DNA from 4 places in the Pseudomonas sp. RA_35y_Pfl2_P32 genome. Region 2 is predicted to be linked to each of the others. Evidence: predicted binding sites of a transcription regulator. Region 2 holds the regulator's gene; each other region holds the start of a gene.
What was found. Region 2 encodes sigma-54, which starts transcription at its own class of promoters, with help from an activator protein. Its sites were predicted from a motif close to ANTGGCATNNANNTTGCTNT; they were not measured.

Region 1 (5,387 bases), on a different contig from region 2:
CACGTTGATCGGCTGGTGGGAGAAAATGACCGCGGCGTAGTGTGTTCAACGAACGGAACGTCAACAATAAGGAACAAGACTATGGGTTCGCTGCATCGTATCGCTGTGTTGTGTGGACTGAGCACTTTAATGGCCTGCACGATGGTTCAGGCCGAAGACTGGAAAGTTGTCAAGAACGAAGACGGGATCAAGATCTCCCTGAGTGAAGTGTCGGGCTCCGATTACAAGTCCTATCAGGGCGTTACCCTGATGAAGACCACTGTCGCCAAACTGCGGGCGCTGCAGGACGACGTGGTCGGGGCCTGTGCCTGGATCCACGAGTGCAAGAGCCAGAAGTTGCTCAAGCACGAAGGTGACCAGAGCTGGACCTACAGCCAGTTCAATACCCCATGGCCGGTGACTGCGCGTGATTCGGTGCTGCATATCACCACGGTCGTGGGTGCCGATGGCAGCCTGACCCGCAACCTGGAAGGCCTGCCGAACTACATTCCGGAAGAAAAGGGGTATGTCCGGGTGACCGAGGTCAAAGGCTTCTGGAAGTTTGTGCCCAAGGGCGATCAGGTCGAAGTGATCTATCAAGTGCACACCGAGCCAGGTGGCAGTGTCCCGGCGATGGTCGCCAACAAGTTTGTGGTCGATGCACCCTTCAATACCCTCAAGGCCCTCAAGGAACGTGCCGAGAAGTAAGCACCGATTCCAGGGCATCGCAACAACAGGGTTGGCCATGCCAGCCCTGTTGCCAGTCGCCGGTTAAAACCAGCCTGAAAACGCCAGGTCGGCCACGGGGGCCGGCAGGTCTGGCCAGCCGGGTGCACGGGTATGCAGTACTTTGACTCGGATGACATCCAGCTCTTTGATGTAGGTGCGGATCTGCTCTTTGGTCAGCGTGTCCTCGGTTTCATGTTCCGGGAATACACCGCCGCTCTTCAGGGCGCCGTACCTTAATACGCCTTTGTCGCCCTCTGCCGACATCACCAGCACAGCGCCATACTTGATGACGCTGGAAACCGTGGTGACGTATTCCTTTCCTGTTTCAAACATGCTTCTCTCCTTGAAGTCGGTTGTTCAAAAAAACAGTTGTTGGGTTTAATGTGCCGTGCGCTCGTTGCCAGTTCAGTGTGGGCGCTGCGCAGCGTTAGAGTGAAGTTGTCGTGGCGTGCGGGGTGGTAATTAGTTACCTGCACGGGCCAATCTTCGGGGGACAGGGAACGAATGCCCGAAGGCCTGGGTCGAGATGGGAGTAAGCCCATTTACGGGTTTTATCGAGGAGGCACCGATGCAAAAGTGGGAAGTCACCTTTGTGGATGATCATGGTGTGCAAAGCGTCGAACGCTTCGACTGCGAGTACGAACCTGACATGGAAAAGGCTGCGCAATTGATTCGTGCCAAACTTCTCCCGGTCTCGGCCGAGCTGGATCTCAATGACCTGGAAGGTCGCACTGACGACCCAACGCTCAAGAGCCTCAAAGATCAGAACAGCATTCAAATCCTCAGCATCTCCCCGATCCCATAAACCCTTCTGTAACCAGGCCTTGGCACGCGCTCCGAGTTGGGGCTACTCTGCAAGCGAGATCAGCGAATGGATCGCTAAGGTCTGGTCTTGTCAGCTACATGCTTGTTTCCCGGCGGCAATCTGATTGCCGTAGCGCCTGCACCATTCGGTTGCAGGCGCGGGGAGTACGGAAAGTCTATCCATTGGAAGTAGGAGGACGTTTCATGAGCACAGCCTATCAAGAAGACATCAGCAGCAGCGTGCTGCGCCGCATGAAAGAAGGCGGTTTTGATTTTTCAAGGTTCCATCCCATCGAGTTCTACGCCATTTTCCCCGACGAGGAGGGGGCACGCAGGGCGGCAGGGCAGTTTCGCGGTGAGTCCTTGAATGCACAGATCAGTGTGCGCGACGACGGGGCCTGGTACCTGGAGCTGAGCAAGGTGATGTACGCCACCTATGGCGGCATCGGCGATTTTGAACAGGACTTCGAGGCGGTGGTCGAGCCTTTGGGGGGAATCATCGAAGGTTGGGGCGTCAAGCAGGAGGTACGAGGGCAACTCGCATAACACTATGAAGAGCGACAACACTCAGCGACGGCTGACCCTTGGGGTCGGCCGTTTTCATTTGGGCCGGAGCAAACGCCAGGCAAAAAAAAGCCACCTGAGCAGGTGGCCTAAAGGGAAGAGGGGTAGCCAGCAAGCGAGCAGTGCCGCTTGCTGCGTGATGGGCCAATTATCCGCGAGCCCGGGCGGGCGGTGAAATGAACTATGGCTATGCTGCTAATAGCCATAAGCATTGCTTCGCAATGAAGCGCGGACGATCAGGCGGGGGTGTTTGCTGCACGGGATTGGTGCAAAGCCTTCGGGGTGATAAACCAACTGATTGATATTAAAGGGTTTATGCCGCTGGCACGGGCCTTGCGAAGCCAAGGTGTCCGGGTGACAAGGAGTACGGCATGATCCGCACCTATTTTGATGAGATGTACGATGCCAGCGGCCAGGTCCGCGCGCATTATCGAGAATTCGCCCGTTGGCTGGCGGAAACGCCTGACGAGCTGCTGGCTCAACGCCGACGCGAGGCCGATCTGTTGTTTCATCGCGCCGGGATAACGTTCACCCTCTATGGCGACGAGCAGGGCACCGAACGCCTGATACCCTTCGACACCATTCCGCGCAGCATCCCTGCCAGCGAGTGGCGGATCGTCGAGCGCGGCTGCATCCAGCGGGTCAAGGCGTTGAACATGTTCCTCGCCGACCTCTATCACGAGCAGCGCATCATCAAGGCCGGCATCATTCCGGCCGAGCAGGTGCTGGCGAACGAACAGTACCAACTGGCCATGCAGGGCCTGGACCTGCACCGCGACATCTATTCGCACATCTCCGGGGTCGACCTGGTGCGCGATGGCGACGGCAGTTACTACGTGCTGGAGGACAACCTGCGCACCCCCAGCGGGGTGAGCTACATGCTCGAAGACCGCAAGATGATGATGCGCCTGTTCCCCGAGCTGTTCGCGGCCCAGCGCATCGCGCCCATCGATCACTACCCCAACCTGCTGCTCGACACCCTCAAAAGCTCCAGCCCCCTCGATAACCCCAGCGTGGTGGTGCTGACGCCGGGACGCTTCAACAGTGCGTTCTTCGAGCACGCTTTCCTGGCCCGGGAAATGGGCGTGGAGCTGGTGGAAGGTGCGGACCTGTTCGTGCGTGACGACAAAGTCTTCATGCGCACCACCGATGGCCCCAAGGCCGTCGATGTGATCTACCGACGGCTCGACGACGCCTTCCTCGACCCGCTGGCGTTCAACCCGGACTCGATGCTCGGGGTTCCTGGCCTGCTGGCCTCCTATCGCAGCGGCAATGTGGTGTTGGCCAACGCCATTGGCACCGGCGTGGCGGATGACAAGTCGGTGTATCCGTTCGTCACCGAGATGATCCGTTTCTACCTTGACGAGGAGCCGATCCTGAAAAACGTGCCGACCTGGCAGTGTCGCAATCCGGCAGAGCTGTCCCACGTGTTGGCCAACCTGCCCGAGCTGGTGGTCAAGGAAACCCAGGGCTCCGGCGGCTACGGGATGTTGGTCGGGCCGGCGGCGACGGCGGCCGAGATCGAACAGTTCCGTGCGCGAATCAAGGCCAAGCCCCATGCCTATATCGCCCAGCCGACGTTATCCCTGTCGACCTGTCCGACCTTCGTCGAGAACGGCATCGCCCCGCGGCACATCGACCTGCGTCCGTTCGTGTTGTCGGGCCGTGAAACCCGGGTGGTGCCCGGTGGCCTGACCCGCGTCGCCCTGCGCGAGGGCTCCCTGGTGGTCAATTCCTCCCAGGGTGGCGGTACCAAGGACACCTGGGTTGTCGAGGATTAAAGGAAGCTTGCCATGTTGAGTAGAACTGCCTCGGATCTGTATTGGATGTCGCGTTACCTGGAGCGGGCGGAAAACCTCGCGCGGATGCTCGACATCAGTTATTCGCTGTCGCTGATGCCACAGGATGGCCGCGGCGATGGCCTGCACGAACTGGCGATGCCCTTGCTGATCACCGGCACGCTGGATGACTACCTGGAGCGCCATGGCGCGTTGCACGCTGAGCGCCTGTTGCACTTCTTCGCCCTGGATGCCGCCAACCCGGCCAGTATCTACAGCTGCCTCGGGGCCGCGCGAGCCAGCGCCCATGCGGTGCGTGGCCGGATCACCGCCGACATGTGGGAAAACATCAACGCCACCTGGCTGGAAATTCGCGGCATTGCCGAGCAGGGCCTGGGGCGTTATGGCATGAGCCGGTTTTGCGAGTGGATCAAGGAGCGCTCCCATCTGTTTCGCGGGGCTTCCTACGGCACCATCATGCGCAACGATGCGTTTCGCTTCATTCGCCTGGGCACCTTCATCGAGCGCGCCGACAACACCTTGCGTCTGCTGGATGCACGCTACGAAATGGCCGGCGACCAGGGCGAGGCGGTCAGCGATGGCACCGCCCACGCTTATTACCAGTGGAGTGCGTTGTTGCGGGCCTTGTCGTCATTCGAGGCCTACACCGAAATCTACCGCGACGCGCCCGGTGCCCGGCAGGTCGCCGAACTGTTGCTGCTGCGCGCCGATGTCCCCCGTTCGTTGCGCGCCTGCACCGAGGAAATCGACCAGATACTCGCCCAGTTGCCGGGCGCCAATGGCCGTCCGGCCCAGCGCCTGGCGGCCGAAATAGACGCGCGTCTGCGCTACACCGGTATCCAGGAAATCCTCGACGAAGGCCTGCATGCCTGGTTGACCGAGTTCATCCCGCTGGTACGCCAGCTGGGCAACGCCATACACAGTTCCTACCTGGAGGCTGCATGAGACTTTCCATAAGCCACGAGACCACCTATCACTACGAGGATCAGGTGCGGGCGAGCATCCAGTATGTGCGGTTGACCCCCCACGACAGCGAGCGCCAGCACGTACTCAGTTGGCAGCTGGAGTTGCCGCGGCCGGTGCGTGCACAGCTCGACCCGTTCGGCAACATCCTGCATGTGCTGACCCTGGATGAGCCCCACGATGCCATCATCATCGGGGCGCGAGGGCAGGTGGACATCGATGAGTTGCGCGAGGCCGAGCACGAGAGCCAATCGGCCCTGCCATTCCTGCGCTTCACCCGCCTGACCGAGGCCGACGAGGCCCTGCAAGCCTTCGCCGCACAGCAGTGTCAACAGCGTCGCGACCGCAGCGCGCTGATCGACCTGATGCATGGCCTGAACCAGTACATCACCTACACCCCGGGCGCCACCGAAGTGCAAACCAGCGCCGCGCAAGCCTTCGCCGGCCGTGCCGGGGTCTGTCAGGACCACGCCCACAGCTTCATTGCCTGTGCCCGCAGCCTGGGGATTCCGGCGCGTTATGTGTCGGGCTACCTGTACAGCGAAAACA
Region 2 (5,387 bases):
TCGATCGGGCCAAAGTCATCGACAAGGACAACAACATTACCCTGGGCGAGAAAATCGTCTACGACACCAACAAAAAGCTCGCCAGCGCCGGTCGCGCCACGGGCAGCAAGGTCACTGAGCAACGTCCGCGGATCGACATGGTCATCCAGCCGAAAAAGAAAACTGACGAGCAAAAGGCCCAGTAATGGCAACTCTGAAAGCCCAGCACCTGGCCAAGAGCTACAAGAGCCGTCAGGTCGTGCGTGACGTCAGCCTGTCCATCGACAGCGGCCAGATCGTCGGCCTGCTTGGCCCCAACGGTGCCGGCAAGACCACCTGCTTCTACATGATCGTCGGCCTGGTGCAGGCCGACCAGGGTCGCGTACTGATCGACGACCTGGACGTCAGCCACCAGCCCATGCACGGTCGCGCGCGGGCAGGTATCGGCTATCTTCCACAAGAAGCGTCGATCTTCCGCAAACTGTCGGTTGCCGACAACATCATGGCCATCCTCGAAACCCGCAAGGAACTCGACAAGGCTGGTCGGCGCCAGGAACTCGAAAGCCTGCTGCAGGAGTTCCACATCAACCATATCCGCGACAACCTGGGCATGAGCCTTTCCGGTGGCGAACGACGCCGCGTGGAAATTGCCCGCGCCCTGGCTACCGCGCCGAAATTCATCCTGCTCGACGAACCTTTCGCTGGCGTGGACCCGATTTCGGTCGGCGACATCAAGCAGATCATCCATCACCTCAAGGCCAAGGGCATTGGCGTGCTGATCACGGACCACAACGTGCGTGAAACCCTGGACATCTGCGAGACCGCCTATATCGTGAACGATGGTCAACTGATCGCTGAAGGTGACGCTGAAACCATCCTGGCCAACGAACTGGTCAAGGAAGTGTACCTGGGCCACGAGTTCCGCCTATAAGCTGCGAGGCGTCTAGCCTGCTGGCAGAGCGCATTGTCAATGAAAGCCTTAATATTTTTATTGTCATGACGCTCTAGGCAAACACTTCAGTTTCAGGCATATAATTTGCTTAAGTTTGGCGCCCCGGCGCCCTGTAGTGGATGGCGCACGTGCGCCGGCGAATAAGGTGTTAAGCCCCAGCCATGAAACCATCGCTAGTCTTGAGAATGGGCCAGCAGCTGACGATGACACCGCAGCTGCAACAGGCCATCCGCCTGCTCCAATTGTCGACCCTGGACCTGCAACAGGAAATCCAGGAAGCCTTGGAGTCAAATCCAATGCTCGAACGCCAGGAAGAAGGCGACGACTTCGATAACGCCGACCCCATGGCGGACAACATCGAGCACAAACCCAACACCGACGTCCAGGAACCCTCCTACCAGGAAACCGCCCCCACGGTGGATAACCTCGAGGAAGGTGAATGGAACGAGCGCATTCCCAACGAACTACCGGTCGATACGGCCTGGGAAGACGTCTACCAGACCAGCGCCAGCAGTCTGCCCAGCAACGATGACGACGAGTGGGACTTCACCACCCGCACCTCCGCCGGCGAAAGCCTGCAGAGCCACCTGCTCTGGCAATTGAACCTGGCCCCGATGTCCGATACCGATCGCCTGATCGGCGTGACCCTGATCGACTGCATCAACAACCAGGGCTACCTGGACGAAACCCTCGAGGAGATCCTCGAGGCATTCGACCCGGAACTGGACATCGAGCTGGACGAAATCGAAGCCGTCCTGCACCGCATCCAGCAATTCGAGCCCGCCGGCATCGGCGCCCGCAACCTGGGCGAGTGCCTGTTGCTGCAATTGCGCCAACTGCCCGCCAAGACGCCTTGGCTGGCCGAGGCCAAGCGCCTGGTCAGCGATTACATCGACCTGCTCGGCAGCCGCGACTATAGCCAGTTGATGCGGCGCATGAAGCTCAAGGAAGACGAACTGCGCCAGGTGATCGAACTGGTCCAGAGCCTCAACCCGCGCCCCGGCTCGCAGATCGAGTCCAGCGAAGCCGAATACGTGGTGCCCGACGTGATCGTGCGCAAGGACAACGAGCGCTGGCTGGTGGAGCTGAACCAGGAGTCGGTACCGCGCTTGCGAGTCAACCCGCAGTACGCCGGTTTCGTCCGTCGCGCCGACACCAGCGCCGATAACACCTTCATGCGCAATCAACTGCAGGAGGCGCGCTGGTTCATCAAGAGCCTGCAAAGCCGCAATGAAACCCTGATGAAAGTCGCCACCCAGATCGTCGAGCACCAGCGCGGCTTTCTCGAATATGGCGACGAGGCGATGAAGCCGTTGGTCCTGCATGACATCGCCGAAGCGGTGGGCATGCACGAGTCGACGATTTCCCGGGTCACCACACAAAAGTTCATGCATACCCCGCGCGGTATCTATGAGCTGAAGTACTTTTTCTCCAGCCACGTCAGCACCTCTGAAGGCGGTGAATGCTCGTCCACGGCGATCCGCGCGATCATCAAAAAACTGGTTGCCGCGGAAAATCAGAAAAAGCCGTTGAGTGACAGCAAGATCGCTGGTTTACTGGAGGCACAAGGTATTCAGGTAGCCCGTCGTACCGTCGCCAAGTACCGTGAATCCCTCGGGATCGCGCCGTCGAGCGAACGCAAGCGATTGATGTAACGGGCCACGCCACCGCGTTCCAGGGTGTTTTCGAATTTTTCGCAGACACCCTAGTGGCAGGCAACTCGCCTGCCGCCTTATGCACTGGCAACGAAGGAGAAGCTGTATGCAAGTCAACATCAGTGGACACCAACTGGAAGTTACCGAACCTCTGCGCACCTACATCGGCGAAAAACTCGACCGGTTGGAGAGGCATTTCGACAAGATCACCAACGTGCAAGTCACGATGAACGTCGAGAAGCTGTTGCAGAAAATCGAAGCCACGCTGCATATCCCCGGCGGAGAAGTGGTCGCCAATGCCGAGCATACGGACATGTATGCCGCCATTGACCTGCTGACCGACAAGCTGGACCGTCAACTTAAAAAGCATAAGGAAAAGACCCAGAGCCTCCTCCAGGGCGCGACCGGTCGTTAACACCCCCATCCCATGATCCGACTTGAAAGCATCCTGACCCCCGGCCGTTCTTTGGTGAACGTGCCGGGCGGCAGTAAAAAACGCGCCCTCGAACAAATTGCCAACCTGATCGCCCGGGAAGTCCCGGATCTGGAGATGCAAGATGTCTTCGAGAGCCTGATCGCCCGTGAAAAACTCGGCTCGACCGGTTTTGGCAACGGCATCGCCATTCCTCACTGCCGTCTCAAAGGCTGCGAGTCGCCCATCAGCGCCTTGATGCACCTGGACGCACCTATTGATTTCGACGCCATCGACGGCGCCCCAGTCGACCTGCTGTTTGTTCTGCTGGTCCCACAGGCCGCCACCGATGCCCACCTGGAGCTGCTGCGCCAGATCGCCAGCATGCTGGATCGCAAGGAAGTACGCGACCGCCTGCGCAGCGCCAACAGCAGTGAAGCCCTGTACCAGGTCGTCCTGGACGAGCAAAACGGTCACTAATCATGCGCTTGATCATCGTCAGCGGCCGCTCCGGCTCCGGTAAAAGCACGGCCCTCAATGTACTGGAGGACAACGGCTACTACTGCATCGACAACCTGCCCGCCGGGCTGCTGCCGGAGTTGGCCGAACGCGCCCTGATTCACAACGAGCTGGTCCAGCCGTTGGTGGCCGTGTCGATCGATGCGCGCAACCTGCCGAGCCATTTGTCACGCTTCCCTGAATTGCTCGAAGAAGTGCGCAGCCGCCACATCCAATGTGATGTGCTGTTCCTCGATGCCGATGAAGAAACCCTGCTCAAGCGCTTCTCGGAAACCCGTCGACGCCACCCGCTGAGTAGCTCGCAGCGCTCGCTGGCCGAAGCCATCAAGGACGAGGCCAGCCTGCTGGAGCCGATTGCCGACCTGGCCGACCTCAAGCTCAACACCACCGATCTGAACCTCTACCAGTTGCGTGACACCATCAAGTTGCGCCTGCTCAATCAACCGGAGCCGGGTACGGCATTCCTGGTCGAGTCGTTCGGCTTCAAGCGCGGCATGCCCGTGGATGCCGACCTGGTATTCGATGTGCGCTGCCTGCCCAATCCTTACTGGAAGCCAGAGCTGCGCGCCCAATCCGGTCTGGACCAGCCGGTTGCCGAGTACCTGGCCGCTCAGCCGGATGTCGAAGAAATGTTTGATGACATCTCCAGCTACCTGCTCAAATGGCTGCCGCGCTTTGCCGCCAGTAACCGGGCCTACGTCACCATTGCCATAGGCTGCACAGGCGGGCATCACCGCTCCGTCTACCTGACTGAACGCCTGGGCCAGGTCCTGCAAAAATCCCTGAAGAACGTCCAGGTTCGCCACCGCGACCTTAGCTAAAGGATTCACACCGCGATGCCTGCTCTGGAAATTGAAATCATCAACAAACTGGGCCTGCACGCCCGCGCTTCAGCCAAGTTCGTCGGCGTAGCAGGTCAGTACCCTTGCCAGATCCGTGCAGGACGCACCCCGGAGTCGATGGTCGACGGCAAGAGCATCATGGCCATGATGATGCTGGCCGCAGGTAAAGGCACCCGCATCCACCTGAGCACCGAAGGCGAGCAGGGACAGGAAGCGCTGGACGCACTGGCGGCACTGATCAACAACTACTTCGACGAAGGCGAATAAGCGTGTAGCCGCTACCTATCCACAACGCCACAACGCCTGCCCCCCCCCTACCCCAACGCCGTATCCATCACCATCATCAGGCAAAACCCGATCAGCAAGCCCAGACTGGCGAGTTTCTCGTGGCCATTGCGGCGCGATTCGGGGATCACCTCATGAGTCACCACCAGCAGCATTGCCCCTGCGGCCAGGGCCAGGCCCAACGGCAGGACGACCTCCGCCAGGCTCACCAGCCAGGCACACAGCAGCGCAAACACAGGCTCGACCAGCCCTGATGCGGCGCCGATCAGGAAGGCCTTGAGCCGCGACATCCCGGCCCCGGCCAGCACCAACGCGATTACCAGCCCTTCCGGCACATCCTGCAAGGCAATGCCCATGGCCAGGCTGTCTGCGTCCGCCATGCCACCACCGGCCGAGACTCCCACCGCCATGCCTTCAGGAATGTTGTGGGCAATGATGGCGAACACGAACAACCAGATGCGGGGCGGGATGACCGGGCGCTCCTGGGTGCCCACCAGCATCTCGGGAGTAGCACCGGACATCTGCCGATCCACCACAAACAGCCCGAACGCCCCCAGCATGATGCCGCAGCAGATCAGGCCGCCGGCGGCCCAGGGTGACAGCCCCAGGCTTTCAGCGGCGGCGATTCCCGGCACGATCAGCGAAAAGGCCGTCGCCGCCAGCATCACCCCGGCGCCAAATCCCAGCAAGGTATCACTGAGCGCCACCGGCATCCGCCTGATCACCAGCACCGGCACCGCGCC
Region 3 (5,387 bases), on a different contig from region 2:
GCACCATCAGCATGTGCGCCAACTGCGAGGCGATCAGCGGCCCGGCCAGCCGTAGGATGGCCCGCAGTTCGGTACGTGCTGGATGCTGCATGGTCATCACGCGGGTGTCCTCGGAAAATGGGGGAGTCGCTGATTCTCGGCGCTCTCAGGCGAATGCACAAAGGGATAAAAACGATCGCGTACATGATTAAAACTCATGCTGAAGAGTTTCTGCTAGGGTTTGCCCATTGCGCCATAGGAGCTTTCCCAATGTCCCGTCGTCTTCCTCCGCTGTATGCCCTGCGTGCTTTCGAGGCCGCGGCGCGACACAGTTCGTTCACCCGCGCCGCGGAAGAACTGTCAATTACCCAGAGCGCCGTCAGCCGGCATATTCGTACGTTGGAAGAGCATTTTGCCTGCCGACTGTTTCAGCGCAGTGGCCGCAACCTGCAATTGACTGAGGCCGCCCGTCTGTTACTGCCTGGCGTGCGTGAAGGTTTTGGCGCACTGGAGCGTGCCTGCAACACCTTGCGCAGCGAAGATGACATCTTGCGCATGAAGGCCCCTTCGACCCTGACCATGCGCTGGCTGCTGGCGCGGCTCAGCCGCTTTCGGCATCTGCAGCCGGGCAATGAAGTGCAACTGACCAGCGCCTGGATGGACGTCGACTCGGTGGACTTCAATCACGAACCCTTCGACTGCGCGGTATTACTGAGCAACGGGCATTTTCCACCGGACTGGGAAGCCAGTTACCTGTTCCCGGAGTTGTTGATACCGGTCGGCGCCCCGAACCTGCTCAACGATCAGCCTTGGGATGTCGAGCGGCTGGCCAGTACCGAACTGCTCCACCCCACCCCTGACCGTCGCGACTGGCGCAGTTGGCTGGAACGCATGGGGCTCTCCGAGCAGGTGTCGCTCAAGGGCGGGCAGGTGTTCGATACCCTGGAATTGGGGATGATCGCCGCGGCGCGTGGTTACGGTGTGTCCATGGGCGACCTGCTGATGGTGGCCGAGGATGTGGCGCAAGGGCGTCTGAGCCTGCCCTGGCCGACCGCCGTTGCCAGTGGCCTGAATTACTACCTGGTCTGGCCGAAAACCCGTCCGGGTGGTGAGCGTTTGCGCCGGCTCAGCGACTTCCTGCAGGGCGAAGCACAGGCCATGGAGTTGCCGGACGTCGAGCGTCTGGATTGAGGCCGTGCCGCGGTTATGGATTGGCCGGCCGATAGTGCAGCGCTTCGGCCAGGTGTTCGCGGTGGATGTCGTGTACTTGTTCGAGATCGGCCAGGGTACGGGCGACTTTGAGCAGTCGATGGGCCGCCCTGAGCGACAGGGTCAGGCGTTCGCAAGCGCTTTCCAGCCAATGCTCGTCCACGGTGGATAACCGGCAATGCTGGCGCAGGCCCGGCAGGTCGAGGAAGGCGTTGGCGCATTCCTGGCGCTGCTGCTGAATCTCGCGGGCCACGGCCACGCGCTCGGCAGCATGGGCGGAGTTGTCGCCCGGTTGGACGGCGGGATTGAGTGCCGTGGCCTCGCGAGCGACGGTCAGGTGCAGGTCGATACGGTCGAGCAGCGGGCCGGAGAGCTTGTGGCGGTAGCGCTGGACCATCTCCGGGGTGCAGGAGCAGCGGCCGCTGGGCTCGCCCAGATAACCGCAGGGGCAGGGGTTCATGGCTGCGACCAACTGGAAACGGGCCGGGAAGCGCACACGATCCCGGGCTCGGGCGATCACGATATGACCAGACTCCAGCGGCTCTCTTAATACCTCCAGTACCTTGCGATCGAATTCCGGCAACTCGTCGAGGAATAGCACGCCGTGGTGGGCCAGGGTGATTTCGCCGGGCTGGGGTTTCGAGCTGCCACCCACCAGCGCCGGGCCGGACGCTGAGTGATGGGGCTGGCGAAAAGGACGTTGCGGCCAGTGACTCAACGGCACACCACTGGCAACCGACTGGATCGCCGCCACTTCCAGTGCCTCGCTCTCGGTCAGCGGTGGCAACAACCCCGGCAAGCGACTGGCCAGCAAGGTTTTTCCGGTCCCCGGTGGCCCACTGAACAGCAGGTTATGGGCGCCTGCCGCGGCAATCAGCAGCGCCCGCTTGGCGGCGGTCTGGCCTTGTACTTCGCTCAAGTCGGGATAGGGTTTGCTGGCGTGGAGCAAACCGTTGGAGCGGTAAGGTTCGATGGGGGTATGGCCATTAAAGTGAGCGACCGCCTCCAGCAAGTGATGCACCGCGATCACCTTGAGCCCGGAGGCCAGGCAAGCTTCCTCGGCATTCGCCCAGGGCACCACCAGCGCCCGCCCGGCCTGGCGCGCCGCCAGGGCGGCCGGCAACACGCCGCGAACGGCCCGCACTTCACCGGAAAGCGCCAGCTCCCCCAGGCACTCCACCTCATCCAGGGTCAGGGTTGGCACCTGTACGCTGGCGGAAAGAATTCCCAGGGCAATCGCCAGGTCGAAGCGCCCACCGTCCTTGGGCAAATCGGCGGGGGCGAGATTCAAGGTGATGCGCCGCGCTGGAAACTGCAGGCCCGAATTGATGATCGCGCTGCGCACCCGGTCCTTGCTTTCTTTCACGGCCGCTTCGGGCAGGCCGACCATCGTCAGCGAGGGCAAGCCATTGGCCAGGTGGACTTCAACGGTGACAGCCGGCGCCTCCACGCCAATCTGGGCGCGGCTGTGGACGATGGACAGGGACATGAGCATTCCTTGAACGAAAAAGAACCGCTTCCTGCGGTTGTTCAAGGGTAGTTGCGAGGGGGTGTTTTAGCGCTGCGCGCGGGGTGGCAAAGGTTCGCAGGATGTTGCCGGCGGCCTGTGCGGGGTTTTGTGTAGGAGCGAGCTTGCTCGCGAAGAACTCAAGGACGACATGTTGAGTCAGGCTTGACGCATTATCGTTGACGTCCATCGCGAGCAGGGTCGCTCCCACCCTGGAGCAGGGTATTACTCGGCAGGTGGATTGAGCCTGGCTTCCAGCTCCGCAACTTTCGCTTCAAGGCTTTCCAGGCGTGCCCGGGTGCGGGCCAGGACCACCATCTGGCTGTCGAATTCTTCCCGGCTGACCAGGTCCAGCTTGCTGAAGCCGCTTTGCAGCAGGGCCTTGAACTGGCTTTCGATTTCGCTTTTGGGCAGCGGGGTGTCACCGCTGAACAGGCGGGAGGCGTGCCCGCTCAGGGCGTCGAGGAGGTCTTTGGGCGCGAGCATGGGAGAAGTCCTTAAATCTGATGGCGGGCAGTGTATCACGCAGCGTCCAGGGGCATTTGTGCCGGTTCGACGCACGCTTTTCGCGCATCCGTCCGTCGGCCGACGCACCGTTATTGTGCGTATCTCTGCGCGCAGCTTCGCGCAATCGCTTGGTCCCAAGGGCAAGGGATTGAAATCAGTGGTTTTTCTGGAGATGGCAAGCTTTCTGCTAAGACCTCTGTGACCCATGCACTGATGCAGTCGCTGTGACGAATGCAGTGCGGCAGGCGAAGCGGGGAGTTTCGTCGGCAGCGGTTAACTGGCGTCAGTTGGGCAGGTACGGCCGACGATGCGTTACAAAGCCAGGCACTGCGCTTAGACTTGAGTCGGGTTTGTTTTCCTGGGGCAAGTCCACTAATTCGGGAGAGAGTTTTCATGAAGCTAGTCACTGCCATCATCAAGCCGTTCAAACTGGATGACGTCCGCGAGGCATTGTCCGAGATCGGCGTGCAGGGCATTACGGTCACTGAGGTCAAAGGCTTCGGTCGGCAGAAGGGTCACACCGAGCTGTATCGCGGCGCGGAGTACGTGGTCGATTTCCTGCCCAAGGTGAAGATCGATGTCGCCATTGACGACAAGGATCTGGACCGGGTTATCGAGGCGATAACCAAGGCGGCCAACACCGGCAAGATTGGTGACGGCAAGATCTTCGTGGTCAATCTGGAACAGGCTATTCGCATCCGTACCGGCGAAACCGATACCGACGCAATCTAAGCCGCCACAACCCCAACGCCCCAGGAGAAAACAATATGACTCTGCGTAAATTCGCAGGGCTAGGAGCCCTGTTGTCCCTCGTAATGCCCAGCCTGGCCATGGCGGCAGACGAAGTGGCGGCTCCAGTCCTCAACTCCGGCGATACTGCCTGGATGCTGACCTCGACAGCCTTGGTGCTGTTCATGACCATTCCCGGCCTTGCGCTGTTCTACGGCGGCATGGTGCGCTCCAAAAACATTCTTTCCGTGATGATGCAGTGCTTCGCCATTACCGGTCTGATCAGCATCCTGTGGGTCATTTATGGCTACAGTATTGCGTTCGACACCACCGGCATGGAGCAGGGCGTCGTCAACTTCAACTCGTTCTTCGGCGGCATGGGCAAGGCGTTCCTCGCCGGTGTCACCCCGGCGAGCGTGACAGGGCCTGCGGCACTGTTCCCTGAAGCGGTGTTCATCACCTTCCAGATGACCTTCGCCATCATCACCCCGGCGCTGATCGTCGGTGCCTTCGCCGAGCGGATGAAGTTCTCCGCGATGCTGATCTTCATGGCGGTGTGGTTCACCCTGGTGTACGCACCGATCGCGCACATGGTCTGGGCCGGTAACGGCGGCCTGATGTGGGACTGGGGCGTCCTGGACTTCGCTGGCGGCACCGTGGTGCACATCAACGCCGGTATTGCCGGTCTGGTGGCCTGCCTGGTGTTGGGCAAGCGCAAGGGCTTCCCGACCACCCCGATGGCTCCGCACAATCTGGGTTACACCCTGATGGGCGCGGCCATGCTGTGGGTTGGCTGGTTTGGCTTCAACGCCGGCTCCGCCGCGGCGGCCAACGGAACTGCCGGCATGGCGATGCTGGTGACCCAGATCGCAACTGCTGCCGCTGCCCTGGGCTGGATGCTGGCCGAGTGGCTGACCCATGGCAAACCTAGTGCCCTGGGCATCGCCTCGGGTGTGGTTGCCGGCCTGGTGGCCATTACTCCAGCTGCGGGCACCGTGGGCCCGATGGGCGCCCTGGTGATCGGCCTGTCGGCCGGTGTGGTGTGCTTCTTCTGTGCCACGACCCTGAAACGCAAAATGGGCTACGACGACTCCCTCGACGCCTTCGGCGTGCACGGCATTGGCGGCATCCTCGGCGCGATCCTCACCGGCGTGTTTGCAGCACCATCGCTGGGTGGCTTCGGCACCGTGACCGACATCGCTGCACAAGTCTGGATTCAGTGCAAAGGCGTAGGCTTCACGGTGATCTACACCGCGATCATCACCTACATCATCCTCAAGGTGCTGGATGCCGTCATGGGTCTGCGTGTGACCGAAGAGGAAGAGGCGGTGGGCCTGGACCTGGCACAACACAACGAGCGCGGCTACAACCTGTAAGCAGGCGCAGAAAAAAACTTGCCCGGCTTGCCGGGCATTTTTTTATCCTGGATTTGTCACTCAGGCCCACGCTGAAAGGA
Region 4 (5,387 bases), on a different contig from region 2:
AGCAGGCGCGCGCGAAGGAGGCGCTGTTGCGAGGAAAATGCAAAAACCAAACCAAGGCTCCGAAAAGAAGCAATAAACCCCAGAAACAGGCGTTTTAAGTGGCCTTACGTGGCGTTCTGCCAGCTTTGACGGGTATTTTCGAACCAAAATGGGTTGATTAGTGGCAAGCGTGCAAACCATTGCACCAATATAGTGCGCAAACCTGAACAGCGCCTCAAGCACTGCAAAAAACAGCGTGGCTGCCTTAGCGCTTGCGTACTCGCAGCACGGTGAGCCTGAGGGTTGGGCTTTGCTGGATCACTCCGTCTTGCACCAGCACCTGCACGGCGAGGCGGTGTTCGCCGCGATCGATGTTCAGCAGGTGCAGCTGCGTTGTGTCGCTGAGTGGGCCGTAGGGCTGGCCATCGAGCAGCAGGCGCAGGCGATGAGTGGCCTGCAGCGGTGGCTGGATCTGTACGCCAACGCTGAATGAGCCGTTATTGGCGCGCAGGGCCTGGCCGTCGGTCAGCTCGCTGAGGGCCAGCACCGAGTAGGTGGGGCGCGGTGTGCTCAGGACGGCGGCAGGTAGAGCAAGCCAAATGAGCAGGCAACCCCTTAAGAGACGCATCGTGCATTGCCTCTGGCCATTGGCGTCGGGGGTGGCGTCGCGCCGGCTCGACCAGCAGCCTTCAAGCTTCAAGGCTGTTCCGACAGGGGGATTCCCGGGCTGCCGGCATAAAACACGATCAGTTCCACCGGGCTGGCGCCGGTGGTGCCGCGATGAGCGCGGTCGACCATCTCGGCCAGGGTTTGCCCAGGCTTGAGCAAGTGAACCTGGCCGCTGGCCTTCGCTTCTACCGTCAGTTCGCCCGAGAGGATGTAGGCCACGTTGGGCATGGGGTGGGTGTGCCAGTCCAGGGTGGTATTGGCGGGGATCCTGAGTTTGAGCAGGGTCAGTTCCGGACGGCCGGCGGGGTAGGCGGTGTAAGGGGAGCCGTCCCAAGAGGCACTGCTCTGCAGCAGGACTTGCCGTTCGATGGCAGGTGTTGCCGGGGTGTTGCTACAGCCCGCCAGAAGCAGGCCGGCGAGGAGAAAGGATGGGATGTGCAGGCGGTTCATGGGCTCGGCTCTGGTTCATTCGGCGTGGTGGTGCCGAAAGACTAAATGCCAAGGCTTGCGCTGGATGTCAGGCGCAACGCTGAATCAACGAGCAGTCGATGCTTTGTGGTGTCGGAAATTTCCATAAAAAAGGCCTCCCGTAGGAGGCCTCTTGCATCGTCACGCCGCGTGCGCTGGCGCTACCGGATTAGCAGCTGTAGTACAGCTCATATTCCAGTGGGTGTACGAAGGTACGTACCTTGATTTCTTCTTCGCTTTTCAGGGCGATGTAAGCGTCGATGAAGTCGTCGCTGAAAACGCCGCCTTTGGTCAGGAACGCACGACCTTTGTCCAGCTCTTCCAGGGCTTCTTTCAGGCTGCCGCACACTTGTGGGATCTCTTTCGCCTCTTCAGGCGGCAGGTCGTACAGGTTTTTGTCAGCTGCATCGCCAGGGTGGATCTTGTTCTGGATGCCGTCCAGGCCAGCCATCAGCAGTGCGGCGAAGCACAGGTATGGGTTGGCAGCCGGATCCGGGAAGCGGGCTTCGATACGACGAGCGCGTGGGCTGGACACGTAAGGAATACGGATCGAGGCGGAACGGTTGCGAGCCGAGTAGGCCAGCATGACGGGTGCTTCGAAACCTGGTACCAGACGCTTGTAGGAGTTGGTCGCCGGGTTGGTGAAGCCGTTCAGCGCCTTACCGTGCTTGATGATACCGCCGATGAAGTACAGGGCGGTGTCGGACAGGCCGGCATAACCTTCGCCAGCAAAGGTGTTCTTGCCATCTTTGGCGATGGACAGGTGAACGTGCATACCCGAGCCGTTGTCGCCGTACAGAGGCTTAGGCATGAAGGTCGCGGTGCGGCCGAAAGCCACGGCCACGTTGTGTACGCAGTACTTGAGGGTCTGAACTTCGTCAGCCTTGGCAACCAGGGTGTTGAACTTCACACCGATTTCGTTCTGGCCGGCAGTCGCCACTTCGTGGTGGTGAACTTCGATGGTCAGGCCCATCTCTTCCATGGCGTTGCACATGGAGGTACGGATTTCGTGGTCGTGGTCGAACGGTGGAACCGGGAAGTAGCCGCCCTTGATACCTGGACGGTGGCCATGGTTGCCGCCTTCCACGTCCTGGTCGGACATCCACGAACCTTGTTCGGAGTAGATCTTGAACATCGAACCGGAGATATCGGACTTGAACTTCACTTGGTCGAAGATGAAGAACTCAGGCTCAGGACCGACGAATACGGTGTCACCGATAGCGGTGGACTTCAGGTAGTCCTCGGCACGCTTGGCGATCGCACGTGGGTCGCGGTCATAGCCTTGCATGGTCGAAGGGTCGATCACGTTGCAGACGATGATCAGGGTTGGGTCTTCGGTGAACGGATCGAGGACAGCGGTGCTGTCGTCCGGCATCAGGATCATGTCGGAAGCTTCGATGCCTTTCCAGCCAGCGATGGAGGAACCGTCGAACATTTTGCCTTCTTCGAAGAAAGCATCATCCAGCGCGTCGCGAGCCGGCATGGTCACGTGGTGCTGAGTGCCCTTGGTATCTGTGAAGCGCAGATCAATCCATTTGACGTCATGATCTTTGATGAGTTGAACCGACTTCGACATAGTGTCCTCCGGGTGGCTTCGGGCTTGAGTAGTGGATGCCCTTAGAATGTGGGTGATGCCGGCGCGAATACTCTGCCAAGGCAACCTGCCTCACAAGGGAGCAAATTGCATGCCAGTGCCCCGAGTTGGGTTTTTTGCCCCAATATCACGCTTATAAAGGTGCAAAGCGCTGAAAAGGGCAAAAGCGCGCCCTCTAATGTAGCGCCAGAAAGCATAAATGACCCGTTTTGGTGCATTGAAAACCTTCTGCACATTAACTGGTTAAACCTTGAGCAATTTCCGCTATAATCCGCGCCCCCCTTTTTCGGCTGGCCCAGCGCGCGCTGTTTTCATGAAACTAATCGTAAAAGTCTTCCCCGAGATCACCATCAAAAGCCGCCCGGTACGGATGCGTTTCATCCGTCAGTTGGCCAAGAACATCCGTGCCGTGCTCCGCGATCTGGACCCGGCTGTGGTGGTGAACGGTGTGTGGGACAACCTCGAGCTGGAAACGCAGCTGACTGACCCCAAAGCCTTGAAGGACATGACCGAGCGCCTGAGCTGCATGCCGGGCATCGCGCATTTCCTGCAGGTCGATGAGTACCCTCTGGGTGACTTCGACGACGTGGTCGCCAAGTGCAAGCAGCACTTTGGCGAGGCGCTGGCCGGGAAGATTTTTTCGGTACGCTGCAAGCGCGCCGGCAAGCACGAATTCAGCTCCATGGATGTCGAGAAATACGTCGGCAGCCAACTGCGTCGCCAGTGCGGTGCCGCCGGAATTTCCCTGAAAGACCCGCAAATCGAAGTCCGCATCGAAATTCGCGACAAACGGTTGTTTGTGATCCACAACCAGCACAACAGCATCGGCGGCTACCCGCTGGGCGCGCTGGAACAGACCCTGGTCCTGATGTCCGGCGGTTTCGATTCCACGGTGGCGGCCTACCAGATCATGCGCCGCGGGCTGATGGCGCACTTCTGCTTCTTCAATCTCGGCGGGCGTGCCCACGAATTGGGCGTGATGGAAGTGGCGCACTTCATCTGGAAGAAGTACGGCAGCTCGCAACGCGTGTTATTTGTCAGTGTGCCGTTCGAGGAAGTGCTGGGAGAAATTCTCGGCAAAGTCGATAACAGTCATATGGGCGTCGTATTGAAGCGTATGATGTTGCGCGCTGCGTCGAGAATCGCCGATCGACTGGACATCGAGGCGCTGGTGACCGGTGAGGCGATCTCCCAGGTTTCCAGCCAGACGCTGCCGAACCTGTCGGTGATCGACTGCGTGACCGAGAAGCTGGTGTTGCGCCCGCTGATCGCCAGTCACAAGCAGGACATCATCGACCTGGCCAACGAAATCGGCACCGCCGACTTCGCCAAGCACATGCCGGAGTACTGCGGGGTCATCTCGGTGAACCCCAAGACCCACGCCAAGCGTCCACGCGTGGAGCATGAAGAGAAAGAATTCGACATGGCCGTCCTTGAGCGTGCGCTCGAGAACGCCAAACTGGTGCCGATCGATCGGGTCATCGACGAGTTGGGCCAGGACGTGCAAATTGAAGAAGTCAGCGAAGCGCTGGCCGGTCAGATCGTCATCGACATCCGTCACCCGGATGCCGCTGAAGACGACCCGCTCGCCCTGGCTGGCGTCGAGGTACAAACGATGCCGTTTTATGCACTGAACGCTCGTTTCAAGGAACTGGACCCTACTCGCCAGTACCTGCTGTATTGCGACAAAGGCGTGATGAGTCGCCTGCATGCCCACCATTTGCTCAGTGAGGGGCATGCCAATGTGCGCGTTTATCGACCGAGCTAAGAGCCCGGGGCTGTTTGCCTGTGGCCTGCGTCACCGGCCCCCCGACTCTGCCGTCAAGCTGTAACGGCAAGGCCTGACTCTACTGTAAATCGCTGCCACGACCTGTCAGCACACCGAATCCTCTGATCGAGATACACAAGTGATCGAAAATCTACGCAACATCGCCATCATTGCTCACGTTGACCATGGTAAGACCACCCTGGTAGACAAACTCTTGCGTCAATCCGGCACCCTGGAGCGCAACGAGCTCAACGACGAGCGCGTGATGGACTCCAACGACCAGGAGAAAGAGCGCGGTATTACCATTCTGGCGAAAAACACCGCCATCAACTGGAACGGCTACCACATCAACATCGTGGACACCCCGGGCCACGCCGACTTCGGCGGCGAAGTTGAACGTGTAATGTCGATGGTTGACTCCGTTCTGCTGCTGGTTGACGCTCAAGACGGCCCTATGCCGCAAACCCGTTTCGTGACCAAGAAGGCTTTCGAAGCCGGCCTGCGTCCAATCGTGGTGATCAACAAGGTTGACCGTCCAGGCGCGCGTCCGGACTGGGTTCTGGACCAGATCTTCGACCTGTTCGACAACCTGGGTGCTACCGAAGAACAGCTGGACTTCAAAGTGGTTTACGCCTCTGCCCTGAACGGCATTGCAGGTCTGGACCACACCGACATGGCTGAAGACATGACCCCGCTGTACCAGTCGATCGTCGACAACGTACCTGCGCCGAAAGTCGACCGTGACGGTCCGTTCCAGATGCAGATCTCCGCTCTGGACTACAACAGCTTCCTGGGTGTTATCGGCGTTGGCCGTATCGCTCGTGGTCGCGTCAAGCCGAACACTCCGGTCGTGGCTATCGACGCCGACGGCAAGAAGCGTAACGGTCGTATCCTGAAGCTGATGGGTCA

Region 1: a site for sigma-54 is predicted at 2,275-2,294, ahead of AACY45_RS08590 (circularly permuted type 2 ATP-grasp protein). Genes of this name have one in related genera too.
Region 3: a site for sigma-54 is predicted at 3,374-3,393, ahead of glnK (P-II family nitrogen regulator). Genes of this name have one in related genera too.
Region 4: a site for sigma-54 is predicted at 2,790-2,809, ahead of glnA (type I glutamate--ammonia ligase). Genes of this name have one in related genera too.

Annotation. Positions count from the first base shown of each region.
Region 1 covers NZ_CAXAQF010000007.1:56,063-61,449, forward strand. Annotated here, with positions in the region: gene AACY45_RS08565 (YkgJ family cysteine cluster protein) at 1-40, shown strand, start outside; gene AACY45_RS08570 (START domain-containing protein) at 82-687, shown strand; gene AACY45_RS08575 (hypothetical protein) at 751-1,041, opposite strand; gene AACY45_RS08580 (hypothetical protein) at 1,277-1,513, shown strand; gene AACY45_RS08585 (ribonuclease E inhibitor RraB) at 1,717-2,058, shown strand; gene AACY45_RS08590 (circularly permuted type 2 ATP-grasp protein) at 2,448-3,857, shown strand; gene AACY45_RS08595 (alpha-E domain-containing protein) at 3,870-4,820, shown strand; gene AACY45_RS08600 (transglutaminase family protein) at 4,817-5,387, shown strand, end outside.
Region 2 covers NZ_CAXAQF010000010.1:165,420-170,806, forward strand. Annotated here, with positions in the region: gene lptA (lipopolysaccharide transport periplasmic protein LptA) at 1-185, shown strand, start outside; gene lptB (LPS export ABC transporter ATP-binding protein) at 185-910, shown strand; gene AACY45_RS12370 (RNA polymerase factor sigma-54) at 1,093-2,586, shown strand; gene hpf (ribosome hibernation-promoting factor, HPF/YfiA family) at 2,693-3,001, shown strand; gene ptsN (PTS IIA-like nitrogen regulatory protein PtsN) at 3,014-3,478, shown strand; gene rapZ (RNase adapter RapZ) at 3,481-4,338, shown strand; gene AACY45_RS12390 (HPr family phosphocarrier protein) at 4,354-4,626, shown strand; gene AACY45_RS12395 (ZIP family metal transporter) at 4,674-5,387, opposite strand, start outside.
Region 3 covers NZ_CAXAQF010000008.1:66,042-71,428, reverse strand. Annotated here, with positions in the region: gene AACY45_RS09945 (NorM family multidrug efflux MATE transporter) at 1-91, opposite strand, end outside; gene AACY45_RS09940 (LysR substrate-binding domain-containing protein) at 250-1,170, shown strand; gene AACY45_RS09935 (YifB family Mg chelatase-like AAA ATPase) at 1,184-2,677, opposite strand; gene AACY45_RS09930 (accessory factor UbiK family protein) at 2,921-3,181, opposite strand; gene glnK (P-II family nitrogen regulator) at 3,596-3,934, shown strand; gene AACY45_RS09920 (ammonium transporter) at 3,970-5,307, shown strand.
Region 4 covers NZ_CAXAQF010000006.1:153,465-158,851, forward strand. Annotated here, with positions in the region: gene AACY45_RS07935 (hypothetical protein) at 245-607, opposite strand; gene AACY45_RS07940 (cupin domain-containing protein) at 676-1,098, opposite strand; gene glnA (type I glutamate--ammonia ligase) at 1,286-2,692, opposite strand; gene thiI (tRNA uracil 4-sulfurtransferase ThiI) at 3,024-4,478, shown strand; gene typA (translational GTPase TypA) at 4,618-5,387, shown strand, end outside.